2 linked regions of the Marinagarivorans cellulosilyticus genome follow. The protein of the gene in region 2 interacts with the protein of the main gene of each other region in a pairwise test. Links are inferred from orthologs where the notes say so. Each region holds a gene or a part of one and is shown on either strand. Other genes may lie near its edges.

Evidence for each region.
Region 1: the proteins of MARGE09_RS09230 (region 2) and trkA interact in binary tests that used the Escherichia coli proteins (3 or more experiments, as listed by UniProt). The link is inferred for Marinagarivorans cellulosilyticus from one-to-one orthologs.

Annotation. Positions count from the first base shown.
Region 1 is NZ_AP023086.1:4,972,003-4,979,158, reverse strand. Bases 3,380-6,328 are described here. They hold trkA (Trk system potassium transporter TrkA), read left to right. Parts: upstream 3,380-4,128; coding sequence 4,129-5,529; downstream 5,530-6,328. Other genes in these bases: MARGE09_RS20200 (TrkH family potassium uptake protein), read left to right, coding at 5,577-6,328; rsmB (16S rRNA (cytosine(967)-C(5))-methyltransferase RsmB), read left to right, coding at 3,380-4,050. Outside these bases: MARGE09_RS20225 (LysM peptidoglycan-binding domain-containing protein), read right to left, coding at 4-1,017; def (peptide deformylase), read left to right, coding at 1,188-1,691; fmt (methionyl-tRNA formyltransferase), read left to right, coding at 1,733-2,701; more of rsmB, read left to right, coding at 2,704-3,379; more of MARGE09_RS20200, read left to right, coding at 6,329-7,025. UniProt on the Escherichia coli protein: Part of the constitutive potassium transport systems TrkG and TrkH. May regulate the transport activity of TrkG and TrkH systems. Binds to NAD(+) and NADH.
Region 2 is NZ_AP023086.1:2,341,007-2,347,485, reverse strand. The notes cover bases 1,610-4,596. They hold MARGE09_RS09230 (PTS sugar transporter subunit IIA), read left to right. Parts: upstream 1,610-2,865; coding sequence 2,866-3,327; downstream 3,328-4,596. Other genes in these bases: MARGE09_RS09220 (HPr family phosphocarrier protein), read left to right, coding at 4,341-4,596; rapZ (RNase adapter RapZ), read left to right, coding at 3,451-4,344; MARGE09_RS09235 (RNA polymerase factor sigma-54), read left to right, coding at 1,610-2,830. Also shown: lipopolysaccharide transport periplasmic protein LptA, read left to right, coding at 1-421; lptB (LPS export ABC transporter ATP-binding protein), read left to right, coding at 408-1,133; more of MARGE09_RS09235, read left to right, coding at 1,304-1,609; more of MARGE09_RS09220, read left to right, coding at 4,597-4,610; mgtE (magnesium transporter), read left to right, coding at 4,723-6,081; ribosome biogenesis factor YjgA, read left to right, coding at 6,129-6,479. UniProt on the Escherichia coli protein: Seems to have a role in regulating nitrogen assimilation.

The sequences.
Region 1 (7,156 bases), 2.6 Mb from region 2 along the record:
AACTTAGGGGTTTTTAACCTTATCCTTAGTCGAAAGCGGACGCTCTGCTTCCAATACCAAACCCAAGCTTAATTTTTCGAAGGTGCGAAATACCATTAACAGGCCAGCGCGTTCGTCAGGTAGTTGCACCATATCGCCTTTAATGCGGTCGCGAATTTCGCCGCCACGCTTGTAAATTGCCATGACGTTACCAATTTTGATGCCTTCGCGCTGGCCGCGGTTAAGCACCACCACGCTCATTTTGCCCACTTGGTTTACGCCGCCTTCTACCGCAATAATTTCGCCATCAACATCAACGTCGGGTGCCGATGGGTAAAAAGTAGATTCAATCGTGCGCTCTTCGTCTTCTAGCAAGCGGTCGCCAATGCGAACTTCTTGGGTAGAGCGGGTAAGGGCTAAAGTCGCTACGCTTTCGTCGAGTGCGCGCATGCGGCCAGAGCCGATATCGGTAGCCTCAACGCCTAACACTTCACCGGTTTGTGGGTCTTTATAGATTTGACCTTTGCGGTAAATGCCGTAAGCGGCAATGCTGGCGTCGAAATCGCCACGGGCGTAAACGCGATCGCCTTCACCGGTAAGTAAGCGCTTGTTCTCGCCAGATACCACATAAGGTGCGGCTTCAAGCTGGCCATCGTCGACAACGCGGCTGCGCGACAAAAAGTTATTGATGCGGTCGAGCGGAATTGAAGCAATTGCTTCGCGCTCGTCAATAACACGCATTTGCGGCGATAATTTCACAACGCGATCAATCACGATGCGCGGTTTACCGTCGAGGTAAATGAGGCGAACAATATCACCAGGGTAAATTAGGTGGGGGTTTTCAATTTGGGGGTTAACGTGCCAAATCTCCGGCCACATCCAAGGTGTATTCAAGAAGGTATTGGAAATATCCCAAAGGGTATCGCCCTTGACTACCACGTGTTGGTCTGGGTAATCGGCGCGTAATTGGACTTCGTCAGCATTGACCTGAGTCGCTAGTACGATAGCGCCAAGTAATCCCAAGATGCGTTTTTTCATATTATTGTTCCCGTCAGTGTCGGCCCTTGGACGTTTTAACCGTTATAATAGTCTACTGCTTAGGGGTTGACAGCCTGGTGTTACAGGCCCACATTGCCCACAAACTATCCTGTGCGCGCTATGTTAACAGCGCGCTTTACCTTTTTACTAGAGGTTTGTCACAAAGGCCAATGGCACAGTTAGAGATACTTACATTCCCCGATCCGCGTCTGCGCACAATTGCAGCCCCTGTTCAAACCGTTGATGATCGTGTACGTCAAATTGTAGACGATATGTTCGAAACCATGTACGCCGCGCCGGGTGTTGGTTTGGCGGCAACGCAGGTAGATATCCACGAGCAAATTATTGTTATTGATGTTTCCGAAAAGCAAAATGAGCCCCTCGTTTTTATTAATCCTAGCATTGAAGTGCTCGATGGTGAAAAAGAAAACTACGATGAAGGCTGTTTAAGTGTGCCCGGTTTCTACGAAAGTGTCGAGAGGCCGCTCCACGTGCGGGTTACAGCGCTGGATAAAACCGGTAAAGAATTCACTTTAACCCCCGATGGGCTGCTTGGCGTGTGCATTCAACACGAGATGGATCACCTCAACGGTAAGCTTTTTGTGGATTACCTTTCTAGCCTCAAGCGCAACCGCATTAAGGGTAAGCTGCAAAAGCAAGCTAAGCGCGCCTAATTTTACACAGAGGTTCCACTATTACTTTTCGAGACGACGTTATGTCTGCCGATAAACCGTTACGTATTATTTTTGCGGGTACGCCAGACTTTGCCGCCCTGCATTTACAACAATTATTAACCAGCCGCCACACCCTAGTGGCAGTGTATACCCAGCCCGACCGCCCAGCAGGGCGAGGCAAAAAGCTGCAAGCAAGCCCCGTAAAACAGGTGGCAACAGCGGCGGATATTCCTGTTTTTCAGCCGCAAAGCTTAAAGTCGGAAGAGCAACAGCAAATACTGGCTGACCACAATGCCGATGTCATGATTGTTGTGGCTTATGGTTTGCTGCTGCCGCAAGCGGTGCTTGATGCCCCGCGCTATGGCTGTTTGAACGTGCATGGCTCGATTTTACCTCGCTGGCGCGGCGCGGCACCTATTCAACGTGCCATTGAAGCCGGCGATGCCGAAACGGGTATTACGATTATGCAAATGGATATTGGCCTAGATACTGGCGATATGCTGCACAAAGTGTTTTGCCCCATTGCTGCAGACGAAACTGCCGGCAGTTTGCACGATAAATTAGCTGCGCTAGGCCCCAATGCATTGCTGGCAACGCTAGACCAGCTATGTGAGGGCAAGCTGCAGCCCGAAGTACAAGATAACGCGCTAGCCAATTATGCCCACAAGCTGAGTAAAGAAGAGGGCGCGATTGATTGGCAGCAAAGCACGGCGACTATTTTGCGCAAAATACGCGCCTATAACCCGTTCCCTGTGGCTTATACCTTACTGGCTGGCGAGCGCGTGCGCATTTTCTCGGCCGCCCAAAGTAGCAAAACCTCTAGCGCAAGTGCCGGGCAAATTATTAGCCATGCTGAACATAAATTACACATTGCCACTACCGATGGCGCTATTGCCGTAAGCTTGCTGCAAATGCCGGGTAAAAAGGCTATGCCAGCGCGTGATTTACTTAATGGCATGGCCGATAAACTGGCCGTTGGCTTGCAATTTGAAGGGGCGCCGGCCGCTTGAATATGCCCCCTAATAAGCCCATTGCAAAAAAGCCGATGGATACGCGCATAGCCGCTGCAAAAGTGTTGGCGGCTGTCTTGCGAAAGGGGCAATCGCTCACGGCTGCGTTGAATCAATATAGCCCAGAGGTTGTCGAGCGGGATCAAGGTTTACTGCAAGAGCTATGTTTTGGTGTGGCGCGTTACGCACCGCGGTACGAAATAGTCGCCCAGCACCTGTTAAGCACACCCATCAAGGCGAAAGAAGCCGAAATTACCGCGCTGTTGTATTTGGGCTTTTACCAGTTAGAACATACCCGCATACCGGACCACGCCGCGATTAACTCGGTGGTTGAGGCGACTAAAGCCCTCAAGAAAAATTGGGCTACGGGGTTACTCAACGGTGTGTTGCGGCGTTTTAATCGCGAACGGGTAGAGCCCGCCGAATCCGCGGCTCCTGCGCCTTACAGCAAGGAAGACCAGTACATCTACGCGCATCCACAGTGGTTAATTAATATGCTGCGCAAGGCCTGGCCAGAAAGTTGGCCGGCTATTCTTACCGGCAATAATCAGCATCCACCGCTTACCTTGCGCATTAACCAGCAGCATATTAACCGTGCCGATTACGCCGCGCAGTTTGATCTACCACACCATTTGAATGCGCACAGCCAGCAGGCCCTGACGTTAACCAAAGCCGCGGATGTTACAAGCTTTCCCGGTTACAACGAAGGTTGGTTTGCGGTGCAGGACGAAGCCGCCCAGCTGTGTGCAAACCTATTAGATTTAGCGCCAGCGCAGCGCGTGCTAGATGCCTGCTGCGCGCCGGGCGGCAAAACCTGCCATATTCTTGAGCACCAGCCCGCACTAGCAGAGCTAGTAGCCCTTGATGTTGATGGCCAACGCATGGAGCGGGTAGGCCAAAATTTAGCCCGTTTGGGGTTGCATGCGACACTTAAGGTTGCCGATGCGGGCGATACCAGCGCATGGTGGGACGGCACACAATTCGACCGCATATTATTGGATGCACCGTGCTCGGCTACTGGTGTTATTCGCCGCCATCCCGACATCAAGTTACTGCGCCGAGCAGACGATATTGCTAAGCTGGCCGAATTACAGCAACAATTACTGGCCGCGCTATGGCCCACGCTGGCACCGGGTGGGCGTTTACTGTATGCCACTTGCTCGGTATTGCCGCGCGAGAACGAAAAAAGTGTGCAAAAGTTTTTAGCCGCAACCCCCGATGCGCAGCATATTTCTATTACGGATGTGGCTTGGGGTGCCGAACGGCCGGTAGGTCGCCAATTGTTTCCGCAAGAAAACGGGCACGATGGCTTCTACTATTGTATTTTAAGTAAATCAAACGCTGCATAAGCTACGAATGCGTCGACCACGCAGGTTAATTGCGTGACTAAACTGGGCAACAATAAACGCCATGAGCGATAACTCCCAATGAAGATTATCATTTTGGGTGCGGGGCAAGTTGGGGGCACGCTGGCTTCTAACCTTGCTAGCGAAGCCAACGACATTACCATTGTCGATAAAAACGAAAACTACCTGCGCGACTTGCGCGACCACCTCGATATAGGCGTTGTGGTTGGCCATGCCTCTCACCCTGAGGTATTGCAGCGGGCGGGGATTGAAGATGCCGACCTATTAATTGCCGTCACCAGTGATGACGAAATTAACATGGTCGCTTGCCAAATTGCCCATAGCCTTTTTCATACGCCCACCAAAATTGCCCGCGTGCGTTCGCAAGAATATGTTCAGTACCCCGGCTTATTTTGTAACGAGGCCATGCCGGTGGATGTCATTATTTCGCCGGAACAAATTGTATCGCAGCATATTATTCGCCTTGTCGAGCAGCCTGGCGCTTTGCAGGTATTGGATTTTGCTCAAGGTAAAGTGCAGTTAGTGGCGGTGCGGGCGTATTACGGAGGGCCGCTAGTGGGGCAAGAGTTACGCTTTTTACGTAAACACATGCCGAATGTAGATACCCGCGTGGCGGCCATTTACCGCCGTAACCGCGCGATTACTCCTACCGGCTCGACGGTGATAGAAGCCGATGACGAAGTCTTTTTTATTGCCGCACGCGCCGATATACGCGCAGTAATGAGCGAGCTACGAAGGCTAGACCGCCCCTACAAGCGCTTAGTAATTGCTGGCGGTGGTAATATTGGCTTTAGTTTGGCTAAAAACTTAGAGCAGCGCTATTCCATAAAAATTATTGAATACAATCACGAGCGTGCCAAATTCTTATCGGCCGAGCTCAACAAAACCATTGTGCTCGAAGGCAGCGCCTCTGATCGCAATTTATTGGTGGAAGAAAACATAGAGGACTGTGATGTTTTCTTGGCTGTCACCAATTCCGACGAAGCCAACATTATGTCTTCTATGCTGGCTAAACGTTTAGGTGCCGGCAAGGTGCTCACGCTTATTGCCAATGCGGCTTATGTGGATTTAGTACAAGGCGGCGAAATAGACATTGCCATTTCGCCACAGCAAGCCACCATCGGTAGTTTGCTTACGCATGTGCGCCGTGGCGATATTGTGAATGTCCACTCTTTACGGCGCGGCGCGGCCGAGGCTATCGAGGTTATCGCCCATGGCGATAATAAAAGCTCTAAAGTGGTGGGGCGTGCGGTAGAGGATATCGACCTGCCCGAAGGTGCAACCATTGGCGCCATTGTGCGCGAAACGCAAACCGACGACGGTAAAATGAAGCACGATGTCGTTATTGCCCATGACAATACCGTCATTGAGTCTGGCGACCACGTGATTGTATTTTTGGTGGATAAACGCTTTACCCCCGACATTGAACGCTTGTTCCAAGTAGGATTTACTTTCTTTTAACCCTGCAGTTTTTTCGTAAGGGGTTACACCGAATAAGGTAAAGGCGAATGCGCTTTTCGATTATTGCAAAAGTTTTAGGTGTATTGCTGATGTTATTCAGCCTTACGCTGGTGCCACCTACGCTGGTATCGCTGTGGTATCACGACAAAAGCCATCTAAGTTTTTTGATGGCTTTTTTCATTACTTTAATTACTGGCTTGGTATTATGGTTTCCTACTTTCAATATCAAACAAGAATTGCGTACCCGCGATGGCTTTTTAGTAACGGCTTTATTCTGGGCCGTGCTAGCGCTGTTTGGTGCGCTACCCTTTATTTTTTCTGCTGCATCTAGCCTTAGTATTACCGATGCCGTATTCGAGGCGTTATCGGGCTTAACAACCACCGGCGCCACGGTAATAGTAGGTTTAGATTATTTACCGCAATCTATTTTGTATTATCGGCAGCAATTACAGTGGTTAGGCGGCATTGGTATTATTGTTATTGCCGTAGCCATTTTGCCAATGCTTGGTATTGGTGGCATGCAGCTTTATCGTGCAGAAACACCAGGCCCAGTTAAAGATAACAAGCTAACCCCCCGCATTACCGAAACCGCCAAAGCGCTTTTTGTTATTTACCTTACGCTTACCGTAACTTGCGCACTAGCGTATTGGGCAGCGGGTATGAGTTTGTTCGATGCAATTGGCCACGCATATGCAACTGTGGCCATTGGTGGCTTTTCCACGCACGATGCCAGTATTGGTTTTTTTAATAGCGAAGCCATTTATATTATTGCTATTATTTTTATGATTTTATCGGGTATTAACTTTGCCCTGCACTTTACTGTGTGGCGGGACCGCTCCATTAAAAGTTATTGGCGCGACCCCGAATGCCGTTTTTACCTCACCATGATTTTGCTCGGCCTAAGTATTACCATTGGGTATTTGTATTACACCAATACTTATAATCTTTCGAGTAGCTTTTTGGTGGGTAGCTTTGAGTTGGTTTCTATCCTTACCACAACAGGCTTTGGCGTAGCAGACTTTACCGTGTGGCCGACATTCCTCCCCTACCTCATTTTTATGTTTGCCTTTATGGGCGGTTGCGCAAGCTCCGCCGGTGGCGGCATGAAGATGATCCGCATTATGCTTATTTTTAAGCAGGGCATTCGCGAAATTAATCGTTTAATACACCCTAACGCCATTATCCCTATTAAAGTGGGTAGCAAAACGGTGTCCGATCGCGTAGTGGAAGCCGTATGGGGATTCTTTGCGGTGTACGTAATTTGTTATGTCGCGATGATGCTTATTTTATTGGGCACCGGCCTAGACGTGACCACAGCTTTTACCGCCGTTGGCGCTTGCATTAATAATTTAGGCCCGGGCCTTGGTGATGTAGCAGCCAATTACAGTTCGGTAAATACGCCGGCTAAGTGGGTATTATGTTTTGCGATGTTGCTGGGGCGGCTTGAGGTATTTACCTTACTGGTTCTTTTCTCGCCGATGTTCTGGCGCCGCTAATAATGGTGCTTCTCTAAAGCGGCCCTAACAGTCAAGACCAATTTCACTAAGTGGAAGAATATCATCAAGCTTCAGGCTTTTCTTCGTGGTCACTCAAGGTGTCGACAAGATGGAGTCGGAGCACGTAGCCA
Region 2 (6,479 bases):
TATTGCCAAAGGCAAGCCTGCCGCCTACCAACAAAAGCCCAGCGATAAAGCCGGCAAGGTAGTCGCTAAGGCCAACATATTGGAATACCGCATCGACCAAGAAACCTTACGGCTATTAGAAGGTGCATCCCTTCAGCAAGAAGGGACTAGCTTGTCGGGAACAACGATTGAATACGATGTGCGCAAGTCTGTTGTGAAAGCGGATAGCAACAATAAAGATAGCGGCCGCGTACGCATGGTTATTCCTCCCAAAGCACTGCGCAGCGAACTGCCCGATAGTGAAGTTAACGATCCGAAAAGCAATCAGACCAACCCAGAAAACGCCACGCAAGGCCAGCTAGACGACAAGCGCGAAACGCCAAATATGCCAACCACACCCGACCAAAGCGCAGTAACAGGAATCGATAATGGCCACTCTTGAGGCAAAAAACCTCGCCAAAAGCTATGGCGCCCGAAAAATCGTTTTAGATGTTTCCATGAGTGTAGACACCCACCAAATTGTCGGCTTGCTCGGCCCCAATGGCGCGGGTAAAACAACCTGTTTTTACATGATTGCCGGCATAGTGCGCGCCGACCATGGGCAAGTGTTTATCGATGGTAAAGACGTTAGCCGCAAGCCCATGCACGAGCGCGCAAGATTGGGCTTAGGCTACCTACCACAAGAGGCCTCCGTTTTTAGGAAGCTGACCGTCACCGAAAACCTGCTAGCTATTTTAGAAACCCGCAAAGACCTCAAGCGCAAAGACCGCATTGCAGAAGCCAATAAACTCTTAGAAGAGTTCCATATTACCCACATCAAAGACAGCCTCGGCATGGCCCTGTCCGGTGGAGAGCGCCGCCGCGTTGAAATCGCCCGCTCTTTAGCGGCCGACCCAAAATTTATTTTGCTCGATGAACCTTTTGCCGGAGTAGACCCTATTTCGGTTTCCGACATTAAGCATATTGTTTCGCACCTTCGGGACCGAGGTATAGGCGTGCTAATTACCGATCACAACGTTCGCGAAACACTGGATATTTGCGAACAAGCCTACATCGTAGGTGAAGGCCACATTATTGCTTCCGGGTCGCCGGATACGGTCTTGGAAAACGAGAAAGTCAAGGAAGTCTACCTTGGGCAAGACTTCAAGCTTTAAGTCAATATTCATTAGACGATTTGAGCGCTAGCACGCAACCATTAGATTTTTTCGATATGGCCTAAAGTTTGCTTTTACAGGCCATTGCAGTACATCGCAGGGATGACTACAATCACTTTAAGACGCTCTCAATTTGTGCAGAGCAAAAAACTTGATGGATTTATTCTTCGATGAAGCACTCTTTGCAACTCAAACTCGGCACTCAGCTGACCATGACGCCTCAGTTGCAGCAGGCAATACGCCTATTGCAACTTTCGACTCTCGATCTGCAAAACGAAATTCAAGAAGCTCTTGAAAATAACCCGATGCTAGAAGTCACTGAAGACAGTGGTGCTAGCGATAGCAGCGGCGATGCCGAACGCGCAAGCAATGCGCAATCAGAATTACCCGCCGATAGCGAGACGCCTGTAAAAGCTGCCGAAACAAGTCCAGAAAATACCAATGATGCCAACGAGCCTGCCGCCAGCGACGATTGGAGCGAAAATATCCCCACAGATTTAGCGGTTGATACCAGCTGGGACGACATCTACCAAAGCGGCTCGAGTGGCAGCGGCCTATCGCGCCCCGAAAACGAAGATTTCGATTACGACTCGCGCAACGCCAGCGCCGAAACCTTACAAGACCACCTGATGTGGCAACTAAACCTCACGCCCATGAGCGATACCGACCGCGAGATTGCAACCGCGATTATTGATGCAGTCGAACCTTCTGGCATGCTAAGCCAAACCTTGGACGACATCTTCGAGGGCATGCAGAAAGTCTTCCCCGACCTTGAAGACGACGAAGTCGCCGCCGTATTGCGCCGCGTACAGCAGTTTGACCCACCAGGGGTTGCCAGCCGTAACATTAGCGAATGCCTGTACCTACAACTGTTACAACTACCGGAATCCACCCCCGGCTTTGCCACAGCCAAAGCGCTCGTCGCCGATTACCTGCCGCTACTCGGCAGCCGCGACTTCAAACAATTAATGCGCAAGCTCAAAGTCAAAGAACCCGAGCTTCAAGCCGCTATTGCTTTAATTCAAAGCTTAAACCCCAAACCCGGCGACGCCATCAGCGAATCAAGCACTGAATATGTCGTACCCGATGTATTTGTTACAAAGGCTAATAACCGCTGGCAAGTGCAACTTAACCCAGACATTGCGCCAAAATTAAAAATCAACTCTGATTACGCCTCACTGGTTAAGCGTGCCGATAGCAGCAGCGACAACACCTATTTAAAAGACAACCTACAAGAAGCGCGCTGGTTTTTAAAAAGCCTACAAAGCCGCAACGAAACACTGCTTAAGGTTGCCACTTGTATTGTCGAACGCCAGCAGGGCTTCTTGGAGCATGGTGCCGAAGGCATGAAGCCAATGGTTTTGCATGACGTTGCCGAAATGGTCGAAATGCATGAATCGACAATTTCACGCGTAACAACACAAAAATACATGCACACTCCGCAAGGTATTTTCGAGCTTAAATACTTTTTTTCCAGCCACGTGGCAACCGAATCCGGCGGCGAGTGCTCATCTACAGCCATTCGCGCCATTATTAAAAAATTAGTCGCTGCCGAAAATACCCGAAAACCCTTAAGCGACTCTAAAATTACAGAATTACTGGCCGATCAAGGTATTAAGGTTGCGCGACGAACCATTGCAAAATACCGAGAATCATTACAAATTCCACCCTCGAACGAGCGCAAGCAACTTGTATAATAGTTGGCTTTAAGTGCTATAAGGCTGAGTTATCTATGCCACTAGAGAAAATGCTATCGGCGAACCGTGTACTGTGCGGCACCGAATGTACCAGTAAAAAGCGCGCCCTTGAGGCGCTGGCTGAATTAATATCCAGCAGTGTACCTGCGTTAAAAGCAGATGATTTGTTCCAACAATTAATTACACGAGAAAGGCTTGGCTCGACCGGCATTGGCGAGGGTATTGCCATCCCTCATTGCCGTTTTCCAACCGGTGGCGTTTCTATTTGTGCCGTAATGACGCTCAATAACGCCATTGATTTCGACTCGGTAGATAACACACCGGTTGATTTGATCTTTGCCATGCTAGTCCCAGAGGACGCAGACAACGATCATTTACAAAATTTAGCTGCGCTGGCTGAGGCACTGCAAGGCACCGATTACGCAAAAACATTACGCGGTGCCGGTAGCAATAATGCCCTATACACTGCAGCCGTCGCGCCATTCAAAGAAAGTTAAAAGAACGGCTATAGGGCACCTGAAGGTCATAATTGTACTCTACACTGTGAAGCAAAAAATTAATTGACCAACCGTGGCGCCAGACTATTTTCATGTTTACCATTATTTCACGAGGAGGTTACCATGCAGTTTGTTGTTGTTAGCGGGCGCTCTGGCTCAGGCAAATCAACGGCTTTACAGCTTTTGGAAGATTGCGGCTATACCTGTATCGACAACCTGCCAGTGAGCTTACTACCCGCATTAATCACTCAAATGAAAAGCGTGGATAACGGTAAATTGTTTTTAGCCGTAGGTATTGATGCCCGCAATATTGGTGGAGATTTAAGCCGATACCCAAGCATTATCCAGGCCTGCCAGCTCGAGGCCTCACAATTTACCACCATCTTCCTAGACGCCAGCAATACCGTATTACTTAAACGCTTTAGCGAAACACGACGCAAACACCCGCTCTCTAACGACAAAACAGGCCTGCAGCAGGCTATCGATAGCGAGCGCGCCATTCTAGAACCCGTCGCCGCACTTGCCGATATTACGCTAGATACCAGCACTCTAACCTTGCACGAATTGCGCAGTGTGATTCGCAAAAAAGTGGTTGGCGAAGACAGTAAAAGTGCCGCTTTAAGCTTTGAATCTTTTGGTTTTAAATACGGCATGCCAGTAGATGCAGACTTTGTTTTTGATGTGCGCTGTTTGCCTAATCCATTTTGGAAACCCGAGCTTAGAGGTTTTACCGGCCTAGAAGAGCCCGTACAGACCTTCTTATCAGAACAGCCCGAGGTTATGGCAATGGCAGATGATATTGCTGCATATTTATCAAAGTGGCTGCCCTCTTTTCAGGCCAATAACCGAAGCTACCTTACTGTTGCCATTGGCTGTACCGGTGGCATGCACCGCTCAGTATTTTTGGCAGAACACCTGACGAAAGTGTTTAAAAATACCTATGGCAATGTACAAGTGCGTCACCGTCAATTAGCAGGACAAGCGCAACCCATAGCGCATTTAGTGGCCAAACAATGAGCGAACAAACAACAACGATTTGCAACAAGCTAGGCCTACACGCAAGAGCAGCCAGCAAACTAGCCAATACAGCCAATCAATTCAGTAGCAAAGTTACCGTTAGCTGCAATGGCAAAGCGATTGATGCCAAAAGCATTATGTCGCTTATGCTTTTGGCGGCTTGTAAAGGAACCGACATTACCATAACTGCCGAAGGTAGCGATGCTGACCTCGCTGTAGCCTCTGTAGTAGAGCTTATTAACAACCGCTTTGATGAGGACGAATAAAAAACTCGCTTTACGCCAATCAATATCAGCAATTAATAATAGCCGTGCCTACAAAGGCGCGCCGAATCGTCTACCTTTGCGTAGCCACGTCGTGACCATCGAGCTGTAGTCAATGCCAAAGAGCAATAGCCACTCAAGTACCGAAAAACATTTCGGCCATATTCACAATCTACTGCAAAGCGGCACGCTAAAACAGGTTAAGCATTCGCTGCGCGTGCTAACGCCTGTGCAACTAGCGCGCGTTATCGAATCCTCCCCGCCGCATACACGCAGCGTGATATGGGAGCTTATTGGTAAAAGCGCACGCACCGAACTAATCGAAGAGCTGCCAGAAGATATTCAATCGTTTTACCTGGCGCAAATGAATACCGAGGATCTCGTTGAGTTAACAGAAACTCTCGAAACCGATGACATCGTTGATATTCTACAAAACTTGCCAGACCAAATTACTCAGCAAGTTTTAGAAGCCATGAGCGATCAAGATCGCGAGCGCGTAACAGCGGTTTTGGCCTACCCAGAAAATACCGCCGGCGGCTTAACAAATACCGATACCATCACCGTCCGGCCAAAATTTACACTCGATGTTGTACTGCGCTACCTGCGCCGGCACAACGAATTGCCACCATCAACAGACAGCCTGATTGTCGTCAATAAAAAAGATATGTATCTCGGGTTATTACCGCTGGCAACACTGCTTACAAAACCCGGTGATACCACTGTGCGCGAAGTGATGGTAACCGATGCAAACCCTATATCAGCCGATTTAGACGAAAGCGATGTCGCGAAATTATTTGAACAAAACGACTGGGTATCAGCCCCTGTTGTTGACGAGCAAGGCAAACTTATTGGCCGAATCACAATCGATGACGTAGTCGACGTAATTCGTGAAACAGCCGATCACTCATTTATGGGTGCCGCAGGTCTTGATGAAGAAGAAGACACGTTCGCGACCACAGCAAGAACAACCCCCCGCCGAGCATTGTGGCTTGGCATAAACCTTATAACCGCTCTACTCGCCTCAAGCGTCATTAATTTATTCCAAGACACCATTGATAAGGTCGTCGCGCTTGCAGTACTCATGCCCATCGTAGCTAGCATGGGCGGCGTTGCCGGTTCGCAAACTTTAACCGTCGTGATTCGCGGCATGGCATTAGGCCATATTAGCCGCAATAACTTAGGCTGGCTGATGAGCAGGGAAGTGCGCGTTGGCATTATCAACGGTCTATTATGGGCTTTAGTCATGGCAGGTATTGCCGGTTTATGGTTTGGCGATTGGCGGATCTCGTTTATTATTGCCGCCGCGATGATTATTAACCTTATTACCGCAGCACTGGCAGGCGCACTACTCCCAATTGGCCTAAAGGCCATGCGCATAGACCCAGCCTTAGCCGGCGGCGTTACACTAACAACCATTACCGATGTGGTAGGCTTTTTTGCATTCTTAGGTTTAGCTACCTATTTTTATGCTTAATGCGCGCACACGTTTTTAATATTGGCACCAAAGAATAGGTTTGAGTTATGCAAGATAAACCCGAGCACGATACTGATTATGACGATGAAATCGTCAGTAAAACGGCGATTAAAAAAGAGTGTCTTGCGTTACAAGACCTTGGTGAAGCACTCACCGAATTGAAAGATGATTTGCTCGCAAGAATACCGCTAGAAGAAACCCTCTACGATGCCATCATAGAAACACGCAACATTCGAAAAAATGGCGCCAAAAAGCGCCACATGCAATTTATTGGAAAGTTAATGCGCGCCGCCGACCACGAAGCGATTCAGGCTGCCTACCAAGAAATAGAAGACGAGCAACAAGGTGACGCAAGACGACTACACATTGTAGAGGGCTGGCGCGATCGCCTTCTGGAC